Labrenzia sp. PHM005: one gene and its partner. The protein of the gene in region 1 interacts with the protein of each later gene in a pairwise test. Links are inferred from orthologs where the notes say so. Each region holds a gene or a part of one and is shown on either strand. Other genes may lie near its edges.

Region 1 (5,445 bases):
TCCGGAGAGACGGCCGGCGCAGCTTCTGCATCCTGGGCCAGTACCGGCAAAGCGCTGAGGCTCAGAAGAGCCAGGGACGCCGCGCCCTTAGCGACTAGTTTTTTCATGGTTACGTTTCCTTACCTAAATCACAGAGCTTCGGCGTCGGTTTCGCCGGTGCGGATGCGAACGACCTGGTCGATCGAATAGACGAAGATCTTGCCGTCGCCGATCTGACCGGTTTTGGCTGCCCCGGAGATCATTTCGACAACCTTGTCGACAGATCCGGCATCAACAGCGACTTCGATTTTCAGTTTCGGCAAAAAGCTGACCGCGTATTCAGTGCCGCGGTAGATCTCGGTGTGGCCCTTTTGGCGGCCATAGCCTTTGACTTCCGTGACCGTCAGCCCCTGGATGCCGATGCCGGTCAAGGCATCGCGCACTTCGTCGAGCTTGAACGGCTTGATGATGGCCATCACTATTTTCATTGCTCGTTCCATTCCCCTCTGTAGCGCCCCTTCCCGGCGAAGAAGCTCAGCTACCGGTTCGTTCGTGTCCTTGATCCCCTCTGGAAGGGTTCGGATCTTTCTTGCGCCAGGCGACCGGCGCACGAACCAGTGTCGCCCCTTTCTTTTCAAGGACCGTGCCAACTTCGGATTCTTTACTGAGGAATGGCAGAATTCTGCGCGTTCGAAACCTGAAACGCCGTTTATTGGTCCAGCCTGAACAATTGGACTGATCGATTTCCAGGCATGGAATTCGCCCAAAAAATAGCCAGCCAACATTAAGGTGATTAAAAAGTATGCAAATATTTTGTGCGCCGCAAACACGCATAAAAAAACGGCAGCACACTAAGTGCTGCCGCTCTAAACCTGACCGATGGGCTGCCTGTTAGGCTGAAAAACCGCCATTTTCCAGAAACGCAATTTCCGCCTCGGTCGATTGACGGCCCAGAACCTTGTTGCGGTGCGGAAACCGACCGAATCGGCGGATCACATCCATATGAATGAGCGCATAATGATAATAGCTCATATCGCCCAGCGCTTTACAAAGGTCGACGGACAGCTCCTGGTCTGCCATATCCTCCGAATGCTCAAACGGCAGATAGAAAAACACCCTGGCTTCTTTGGGAAATGCCCGGTCAAATCCTCTCTCAACCGCAGCCCTGGCGATTTCGACAGCTTTTGAATCAGCCTCGAAAGCCCGTCCAGACCCTCTGAAAACATTGCGAGTGCACTGATCGAGCAGCAGGATTACGGCAAGGGCACCGTCGGGCGTTTCCGTCCAGCTGTCGAGGTCGCCGCGCTGTGCGGCCTCGATTGCCGGCAGAAACATGTCCCGGCAGTGCGCATCGAATTTATCGTCCTTGGCGAACCATTTGGACGCCCCCGCCTCCCACCAGAAGTCGAGAACATCTATTGAAGACGGCAGCTCAGTAGTCATGATCAAACATTCCAAAACCATATTAGGGAGTGACAACGCGGAAACGCGCCTTTGATGCAGAACCTACAATCGAAAAACCTGTTAGTCAGCAGAAACCATTTCCGGCTCAGTGATTGCAACTGCATCGCAGGCAATCTCTTGCCAAAGCCCAACATGGTGATTGAAGCGCTGTTCCCAAAACCCCTCCTCGCGCAGGTTCTTCATTTCCTCTTGGACTGCAGCAACAAGTTCTGGATCAGTCCCTTTGCTGAATACGGCCCAGAGCGGCTTGGCGAGCTCTTTGATGTAAACGACCGGCTGCAACTGAGTGCCGTCATGCCCGCGCGCGCAAACCGTTCCCTTTGACAGGAAGCCGGTCAACGGCAAAAGATCAATCCGGCCGAGGTACAACATATCAATGCCCTGCTGGTAGCTGGTCATATGTACCAGCGTCGAGGCATCCCGCACGCCCAACTCCTGAAAATAGCTGTGCTGGCTGCTGCCCCTTTGCACCCCGATGCGGTAGTCTTGTTTCAAAAGATCCTTCAAACCTGCGGTTTGAATGGGTGGCTGCCTCTTCAATTGATAGAGATACTGGCCGTAGGGAGAGACTTCACCCAACCAAATGAATTTGTCTTCCCGCTCGGGTGTTCGGGACAAGGAGAAAAACAGGGTATTGGGCTGCGTTTCAGCCATGAGCATGGCCCGCTTCCACGGCAGGAATTCAAAAGCCTCAACGTGTACAGGACGGCCGTCATTATTGACCCGCTTAAGAGCCTCAAGCAAAAAATCGGCGACATAGCCTGCCGGCTCATTATCCTTGGCAAACTGCAGTGGCGCGAAACTCTGCGTAACGAGCGTAAGACCAACGGGGTCAGAATGAGCCTTGCCCGGCAGAACCGCTAAAGCACACAAAAGACAAAGAGCAATGCAAAGGTTCCTCATGAGAGCCTTCCCTTTGGTAATTTTGCCCATAAGTAAATTGCCCAAGCCTTTAAGAAGGCTTAAGTGGAGAAACGCCCGAACGCTGAGCGTCTAGAAAACGGAACATGCACACTAGAAATTCAGGAATCCCTGCAATTTTTCCAGTCGTCGTTGACTGTTTATGTTTGAGAGAAATGCCTGTTTGAAAAATGGACACTAAGGTGACACGTAATCTGCTCGATCTGATGGGCCTCAAATGCCCGCTTCCGGTCCTCAAGACCAAAAAAGCGCTCTCAAAACTCAGCCCCGGTGAAGAACTGACGATTTTGACCACAGATCCGATGGCCGAAATCGACATCCCCCATTTCTGCCAGGAACATGGGCACACTTTGATCGAAGCGGCCCGCACAGAAACCGGTCACCGGTTCCACTTGCAAAAAGTTTCGGAGAAATAGATTCGACTGGCACCGATTGAACAACATCCCAATGTTCCTGAGGTAGCTTTTCGTATCAACCGGCTTACGAACCAATCAGATCAAACAGGCCTATTGAGGTCGCTCGAAAAAGCATTCGCAAACTATGACGCTGGATTACTTCAATTGAACCCGCCAGAGATGACATCGATTTTTCGGGCCAATTCCATATCCAGCTGACTGAGGCCGCCTACGTCATGGGTCGCCAGCACGATGTCAACTGTCCGATAGACGTTTGACCACTCAGGATGATGGTTCATTTTCTCCGCCGCAAAGGCCACATGAGTCATGAAAGCGAAGGCTTCCTGAAAGTCCTTAAACTTGAAAGATCGGGAGATCGCCTCCCGCCCCGGCACTAAGTGCCAATTTGGAAGTTCCTGCAATCCTGCAGCACGATCTTCCGGCTTCAACCGCTCCGCCATCTCACTCTCCCGCAAAAGTCCTACTCGCTGTTTGCCGGCATCTTTGATACCGATCTCACGGTACTCGCAAAATCTGAATGCGAAACAGACTATATCCCGAAACACTCGCGGCACCCAGTTCCGCAAAGCTCACAACGTCTTGACAGTGCGGCGTGGGGCAGCTTTGTCTAGGGCATAGACTCGGCCAGCGGCCACTTCCTCGCGAACTATCGCCAATGACATCGCCAATACCATCTCATTTATGAGTCCGAACCCTAGCCCATGACTTCAGTGCTATTCGTATGCCTTGGTAACATCTGCCGCTCCCCGCTCGCCGAAGGGGTGTTTCGGGATGCTGTTCATAAAGCTGGCCTTACAGACCATATTCATATTGATTCTGCCGGTACCGGCGCTTGGCACGCTGGCAACCCGCCAGACCCAAGATCAATTGAAGTTGCCGCCAAATACGGGATCGACATCTCCCGCCAAAGAGCACGCCAAGTGATTGCAGAGGACTTTAATAGGTTTGACCTGATCCTCGCGATGGACACAGAGAATCTGGAAACCCTCTATTCCCGATCTCAACTTGACCACCCGGGCCTTCGATTGTTCTTGAATGATCCAGCGAAGAATGTACCCGATCCTTATTATGGCGGCGAGGACGGGTTTGAGCAGGTTTACCAGCTGATTGATCAGGGCAGCCACGCCTTGCTCACAACGATTACAAAACACATGTGAAACATGCCACTGACGGCTTCATAAATCCGTCTCATTATCTGCGCTAATCAGGAGCCTATAGCTTCAGGACTTGGCGCATTCATGAAACTCTTGTGGTGGTCTCTGGCCGCACTTCTAATCTTGCTTGGGTTGGCGACCGTCTGGTTGCCGATTCCAACCGGCGTGCCGCTTTTGGCGCTTGGAGGTGTCGTCATCATCGGCAGCAGCCGGACTGCCGCCCGCCTGTTGCGGAAGCGGAGAAAATCAACGCCGCATTTAAACGGGGTCTTCACGTGGATCGAAGACCGGTCACCTTTGCGCTTTGCGCGCATTCTCAAACGCACTCGGCCCCGGAATAAATAAGCGGTGCAGGCTTCGCCTATTTCTCAGATGCAGTCTGGATAGCAGATCGCACTTTTAAACGCGCGCGTACAAAAAGCCGTCTGAAAATCCGGTGTAACCGCCGGCCGGTCAACGTAAACCACTCATCGAGCCCCCGGTCAGACACCAGAGGTGTTTTTTTCAGGTAAAGCAGCCAATAAACGCTGAGCACAACCAAAAACGTCAGCCCCCAGGACAGCATTGTGTCTGAAAAGAAGTGCCCGCCAAAGGCCACACGATTGATGGATAGGACCAAGCACAGCGGTAGTACAAACGCCAAAACGGCCTTTCGCCAGCTTGCGGGCACAAGAAACGCTATCGATACGAGCCAGATGCCCGCAGACCCTTCGCCGGATACAAATGAGCAATTCCGCTCGCAGTAGTCAGTAATTTTCCAGACTGGTTGAAAGGGCAATTCGCCGCCGAACTCCTCAATCGAGCGTGGCCGTGGCCGCCCCCAATTGTTCTTCAGGATAGAATTGACCAGAATTCCCGGCCCGAGGATTAGCGTTGAAATCAAGAACAACGGCTGGCGCAACGGCAAAATCGGTGCCCTACCTGGAAGCAGCAACTTGATGACCAGAACGGCAACCGCGCAAATAGCGATTACCCGAACCAAAAACGGTCCCAGATGCCTGACTTTTTGCAAGAAAGGATCGTGCTGCGCCCAAAACCCGTCTGTTTGGCTAAAAAACAAACCGCTGATCCAAAGATCGGTTTTAGGAAAGGTCAAAAAGAACAGGGAGACAATCAGGATGTACGCCAGAACAGCAACAAACGGATGCGCAATGCACCAGACAGCCGCTTTGCGTGTGGCAGACTTCACAGTATGGTTTGGCGGAGAAAAATCGCTCATGGCCGCTCTTTAGCGCATCCCTGCTGCCCGTCCAATCCCTTCCTGCCGGATTCTTAACCGGCACATCTATCGAAACCGATCAGCCACAATGCAAGAGACACCTGACGCCCCCTCCAATGTTATTCCACTGCCAGCGGCCAAACAGCCTGTCCTGGAGTTCTGGTTCGAGTTTGGATCCACCTATAGCTATCTTTCGGCCATGCGGATCGAAACACTCGCACGCGACTGCGGTGTGACCGTGTCCTGGCGACCATTCCTGCTTGGTCCGATCTTCAAGAAGCAGGGTTGGGAC
Region 2 (5,340 bases), 2.6 Mb from region 1 along the record:
TCCTTGACGCGCTTCATGAAGTCCGGAATTGACAACTTGTCTTCGCCGCGCGCTACGCGCTGTGCATTCATGGCTGTCTTTAGGAATTCCATGGTGGCAACACCCGGAATTTCGATCGGGTATTGGAATGCCAGGAACATGCCGGCTGCAGCCCGCTCATCCGGCTCCATCTCGAGCATGTTTTCACCGTTGAACAGGATCTCTCCCTCGGTGACTTCATAGTCGTCCTTGCCGGCCAGAATGTAAGACAGCGTCGACTTGCCGGATCCGTTCGGGCCCATAATGGCATGAACTTCGCCGGCGTTGATCGTCAGATCAATGCCGCGCAGGATTTCCGTTTCATCTTCCGCGATGCGCGCGTGCAGGTTTTTGATCTCAAGCATTGAGATGTGTCCTTGTAATACGTTGGGCAATCGCCCGAATAGTCATTCAAATAGTGGAGCGATTACCCCACAGACCCTTCCAGGCTGATCGAGATCAGTTTCTGAGCTTCCACGGCAAATTCCATCGGCAGCTGCTGGATGACGTCCTTGACGAAGCCATTGACGATAAGGGCGACTGCCTCTTCCTCGTTCATCCCGCGCTGCAGGCAATAGAACATCTGGTCGTCCGAAATCTTTGAGGTGGTCGCCTCGTGTTCGAACTGGGCAGATGCGTTTTTGCTCTCGATATAAGGCACCGTATGCGCGCCGCACTCCTGGCCGATCAGCAGAGAGTCACACTGCGTGAAGTTCCGCGCATGTGATGCCTTGCGGTGCGCGGAAATCAGACCCCGGTAGGTGTTTTCCGATTTACCGGCGGAAATGCCCTTTGAAATCACCCGGCTCGATGTGTTCTTGCCGAGGTGGATCATCTTGGTGCCCGAGTCGATCTGCTGGTGACCGTTAGACACCGCAATCGAATAAAACTCTCCGCGCGAACCATCGCCGCGCAGGATGCAGGACGGATATTTCCAGGTGATCGCCGATCCAGTCTCAACCTGGGTCCAGGAAATCTTGGAATTCTTGCCCCGGCAATCGCCACGCTTGGTGACGAAGTTGTAGATGCCGCCCTTGCCTTCGCTATCGCCCGGATACCAATTCTGGACGGTGGAGTATTTAATCTCCGCATCGTCCAGGGCAATCAGCTCAACGACCGCGGCGTGCAGCTGGTTTTCATCGCGCTGTGGTGCCGTGCAGCCTTCCAGATAGGAAACGTAGGATCCTTTGTCGGCGATAATCAGCGTGCGCTCGAACTGGCCGGTATTCTGCTCGTTGATCCGGAAATAAGTCGACAGCTCCATCGGGCAGCGCACGCCCTCGGGAATATAGACGAAGGACCCATCGGAGAAGACAGCCGAGTTCAGCGTCGCATAATAATTGTCGGTGACCGGAACCACGGAGCCGATGTATTTTTTCACCAGGTCCGGATACTCACGCATGGCCTCAGAGATAGAACAGAAGATGACGCCGGCCTTCTTCAGCTCTTCCTTGAAGGTCGTCACAACGGAGACGGAATCAAAGACGGCATCCACAGCCACCCGGTTTTCCGGGGCAACACCTGCCAGAATTTCCTGCTCTTGCAGCGGAATACCGAGCTTTTCATAGGTTGCCAGAAGCTCCGGATCGACTTCATCCAGGCTCTTCGGACCTTCGACGGATTTCGGCGCGGCCCAATAATAAAGATCGTCAAAATCGATCTTGGGATAGGAAACACGGGCCCAGCTCGGCTCTTCCATCTGTTGGAACCGGCGCAGCGCATCAAGACGCCATTCCGTCATCCATTCCGGTTCGTCCTTTTTGGCGGACAAAAACCGGATGGTTTCTTCAGAAAGACCCTTTGCGCCTTTTTCGGACTCAATGTCCGTCACAAAGCCGTATTTATACTGGTCAACATCGATGGCTTTCACCTGTTCGATGGTTTCCTGTACAGCTGGCATCGCTTGCCTCCAATTGGCGGACCTTTTGTCCGCAGCTTCCTAACTCATTCGCCTCGCCCAAACGCATGGACAGAAGCCATTTCGGTCAGCGGCGCACCGCTGAAATTCACTTTTTAAGCAGCCTGGTGCCGCGCCTCCGGATTCAACCGGTCGACAATCTTCGGCCAGATCTCCAGGAATCGCGCCACATCTGCTTCACTGGTGTCCCAGCCCATGCTGATCCGTAGCGCGCAACGGGCGGTCTCTTCGTCCACATTCATGGCCGTCAGAACATGTGACACAGAGACTTTGCCCGAAGAACAGGCTGACCCCGACGACAGTGATACGCGCTCAAGGTCAAAAGCGATCAGTGCTGTTTCAGCAGAAATGCCGTGAACTGCGAAACAAACCGTGTTGGCGAGCCGATCTGCGCCCTCTCCGAAGATGATTGTTTGCGGGCAAACAGCGCGCAAGCCCTCTTCCAGCCTCGTCCTCAGATGCAGGAGATGGCGTGTTTCGGCCGCTTCCTCAAGGGCTGAAATTGCCGCAGCGCCAAATCCAGAAATGGCAGCGACATTTTCCGTTCCGCCGCGGCGCCAATTCTCCTGACCACCGCCGACCATTAGCGGAGCCGGAACCCGGGCCGTTGAGCGGACGACAACGGCACCAATGCCTTGCGGACCACCGAATTTATGTGCCGACAGGGTGATGACATCTGCCTGCCAAGCTTCCACATCAATCGGCATCCGGCCGGCAGCTTGGACCGCGTCGACATGGAAGAAATGGCCATATTGTTGTGCAAGCGCGCCAATGTCTGAGAGCGGCTGAACAACCCCGGTCTCATTGTTGGCAGCCATGACAGAAATCAGACTTGGATCGACGTCTTTGATCAGCTCTTCAAGCGCTTCCAGACGGACCACACCCTTTTCATCAACGGGAACAACCACCTGGTCAACGACCGGAAACCGTCCGCCCGTCACAACGGAAGGATGTTCAATCGCACTACGAAACAGTTTATCCAGGTAAACCGGTGCACCTTGGTCCTGCCATGCAGGCGTCAATGCCGTCATGTTGGCCTCTGTGCCGCCGGAGACAAATGTCACCGCACGGGTTTTGGAACCGCATAAACGTGCAACCGCGTCTCTGGCTTCTTCGATTTTGCCACGCGCTTTCCGGCCGTGTGTATGCACAGACGATGCGTTTCCAGCCTCCTGCAATGCCGCGATCATGGCCTCGCGCACCACCGGGCGCAGCGGCGCACCAGCGTTGTGATCGAGATAGATCGGGTCAAATTGGCGCGGCATGACACCTCAAACGCGAAACAGGACACAGAGTTCGGTCCGAAAATCACATCTTTTCCAATCACATGTCCGAAAAACTTGATATTTTCCGCTGTGATGACGATAACAGCGTCAACGGTCGAACCGAGTGTTGCTGTTTTGGTGATGCGAACTTTCGAATAATTCTAAACAGGGTTCTAGAAACTTGGAGCCAAAGAGTCAAGTTTTAGACTTAGGAAAACCACGTAGACGGTCCCTCCCCGCAGCCATCCGGCTACGGATAAAAACAAAAGGATAAATCGCTTCATGCCTGAGGTGATCTTTAACGGTCCCGCTGGCCGGCTGGAAGGCCGGTTTCATCCCGCAAAAAAGCGCAACGCCCCCATCGCTCTGGTCCTGCATCTGCATCCCCAGTTTGGCGGCACGATGAACAACCAGATTGTTTATCAAATGTACTACATGTTCGCGAAACGCGGATTTGCCGTGTTGCGCTTCAATTTCCGCGGCGTCGGCCGGTCTCAAGGGTCATTCGACCACGGTCAGGGCGAATTGTCTGATGCCGCAGCAGCGCTGGATTGGGTGCAGACAGTCCATCCGGATGCGCGGGCCTGCTGGATCGCCGGTTTCTCCTTTGGTGCCTGGATCGGCATGCAGCTCCTGATGCGCCGCCCGGAAGTCGAGGGGTTCATCTCCGTTGCCCCGCCGGCCAACCTGCATGACTTCTCGTTTTTGGCCCCCTGCCCGTCTTCGGGCCTGATCATTCATGGCGATCAGGACAAGGTCGTGCCGCAGAAAGACGTCCAGACGCTGGTCGATAAATTGAAAACCCAAAAGGGAATCATCATCGATCATCAGACGATTCCGGGTGCCAACCACTTCTTTGAAAACGACATGGACACGCTGATCGGCAATTGCGGCGATTATGTCGATGGCCGCCTTGGCCTCGGCCCGGAAGATTACGTCGACATCGACTGACTTTCTGGAACCATCAAAATACAAGGCCCGCCACTCGGCGGGCTTTTTTGTTTCCCAATGGCAGAAAGGCATCGAAGTGACCAAACCCGATAGCGCCCTCTCAATCCGTGCGGCCAAATCGTATGATTTTTCCGGCCTTACAGAGCTCTACCAACACCTGATTGGTGACGACCTGCCAGCAACGGAAGAGATACAAGCAAAAACCTTCGAAACGATACTGCGCCATCCAGGCATGACGATACTGATTGGGTGTCTTGGTGACGTGCCTGTCACCACCTGTACCTTGATCGTCGTTCCCAATTTCACCCGTGGCTGCGCGCCCTATGCATTGATCGAAAATGTGGTCACGCATCGCGACCATCGTGGGCGGGGCTACGGCGAACAGGTGCTCAAAGCCGCTTCTGACTCGGCTTGGGACGCCGGGTGCTACAAGATAATGCTGCTATCGGGGATCCAAAACACCGCTGCACACCGGTTCTACGAACGCATCGGGTTTTCAGCGACCAAACAGGGATTTGAGCTGCGCGCGCCCGGATATCCGGCCCGAACCCTTACTTGATCCTGACGTTAATCATCGATCATTCCGGACCATTCACGGCAAATGAACTCTAGGCAGTGCCTCTTAACTGCAAAGGCGGTCAGTGACCACACAGTTAAAATATTTTATGTATATACATTGCATATCGTTTTTATATGCACTAGCTGTATTGAAGCGAGGTTGAAATGGGTGAAAAACAAAAAAAGACAAAGAAGTCCAAGAAGGACAGTCAATTGGTCATCCGCATTAGCAGCGATGAACGGGACCGGTTTGTTGAGCTATGTGATGAACTGGATACCAGCGCTGCCCGGGAGATCCGCGGCTTTATCCGGGACTTTCTTCAAAAGAACCAATCCACTGATTAACGCCTCGTTCGAACACCTCATGAACCAGGAGATATTTGATGTCTAAAAAATCCAAAATCAAAGAACTGAAAAAAGAAGTCAAAGTCCGCAAGGCCAAGGTCGCCAAGCAGGAAAGCAAGCTGAAAGCGGCCAAAAAAGCTCTGAAAAAGGCAGCCTAAGGACCGAGGCAGCACGCCTCACTTATTAGCCCGCCGCGATTGTTTGCATTCTCCAGAAACAGACCGATTCAAAGACAGCAAAAGCACTTGAATTTGTGTCTAGGGGCAAATCCATCGCGGCGCGCTA

Evidence for each region. Proteins that work in one complex are often made in the same cells at the same time.
Region 2: the proteins of FJ695_RS06075 (region 1) and FJ695_RS17660 interact in binary tests that used the Escherichia coli proteins (3 or more experiments, as listed by UniProt). The link is inferred for Labrenzia sp. PHM005 from one-to-one orthologs.

Annotation. Positions count from the first base shown.
Region 1 is NZ_CP041191.1:1,341,349-1,346,793, reverse strand. What follows is about bases 1,258-4,157. They hold FJ695_RS06075 (sulfurtransferase TusA family protein), read left to right. Parts: upstream 1,258-2,534; coding sequence 2,535-2,780; downstream 2,781-4,157. Other genes in these bases: FJ695_RS06060 (hypothetical protein), read left to right, coding at 4,019-4,157; FJ695_RS06065 (low molecular weight protein-tyrosine-phosphatase), read left to right, coding at 3,482-3,937; FJ695_RS06070 (4a-hydroxytetrahydrobiopterin dehydratase), read right to left, coding at 2,921-3,220; FJ695_RS06080 (ABC transporter substrate-binding protein), read right to left, coding at 1,504-2,346; FJ695_RS06085 (DUF924 family protein), read right to left, coding at 1,258-1,422. Also shown: FJ695_RS06095 (ammonium transporter), read right to left, coding at 1-107; FJ695_RS06090 (P-II family nitrogen regulator), read right to left, coding at 129-467; more of FJ695_RS06085, read right to left, coding at 871-1,257; more of FJ695_RS06060, read left to right, coding at 4,158-4,279; FJ695_RS06055 (phosphatase PAP2 family protein), read right to left, coding at 4,296-5,153; FJ695_RS06050 (2-hydroxychromene-2-carboxylate isomerase), read left to right, coding at 5,242-5,445. UniProt on the Escherichia coli protein: Sulfur carrier protein involved in sulfur trafficking in the cell. Part of a sulfur-relay system required for 2-thiolation during synthesis of 2-thiouridine of the modified wobble base 5-methylaminomethyl-2-thiouridine (mnm(5)s(2)U) in tRNA.
Region 2 is NZ_CP041191.1:3,895,940-3,901,279, reverse strand. The notes cover bases 1,117-3,911. They hold FJ695_RS17660 (cysteine desulfurase family protein), read right to left. Parts: upstream 3,202-3,911; coding sequence 2,032-3,201; downstream 1,117-2,031. Other genes in these bases: FJ695_RS17655 (alpha/beta hydrolase), read left to right, coding at 3,484-3,911; sufB (Fe-S cluster assembly protein SufB), read right to left, coding at 1,117-1,918. Outside these bases: Fe-S cluster assembly ATPase SufC, read right to left, coding at 1-383; more of sufB, read right to left, coding at 446-1,116; more of FJ695_RS17655, read left to right, coding at 3,912-4,152; FJ695_RS17650 (GNAT family N-acetyltransferase), read left to right, coding at 4,106-4,711; FJ695_RS17645 (hypothetical protein), read left to right, coding at 4,876-5,055. UniProt on the Escherichia coli protein: Master enzyme that delivers sulfur to a number of partners involved in Fe-S cluster assembly, tRNA modification or cofactor biosynthesis. Catalyzes the removal of elemental sulfur from cysteine to produce alanine.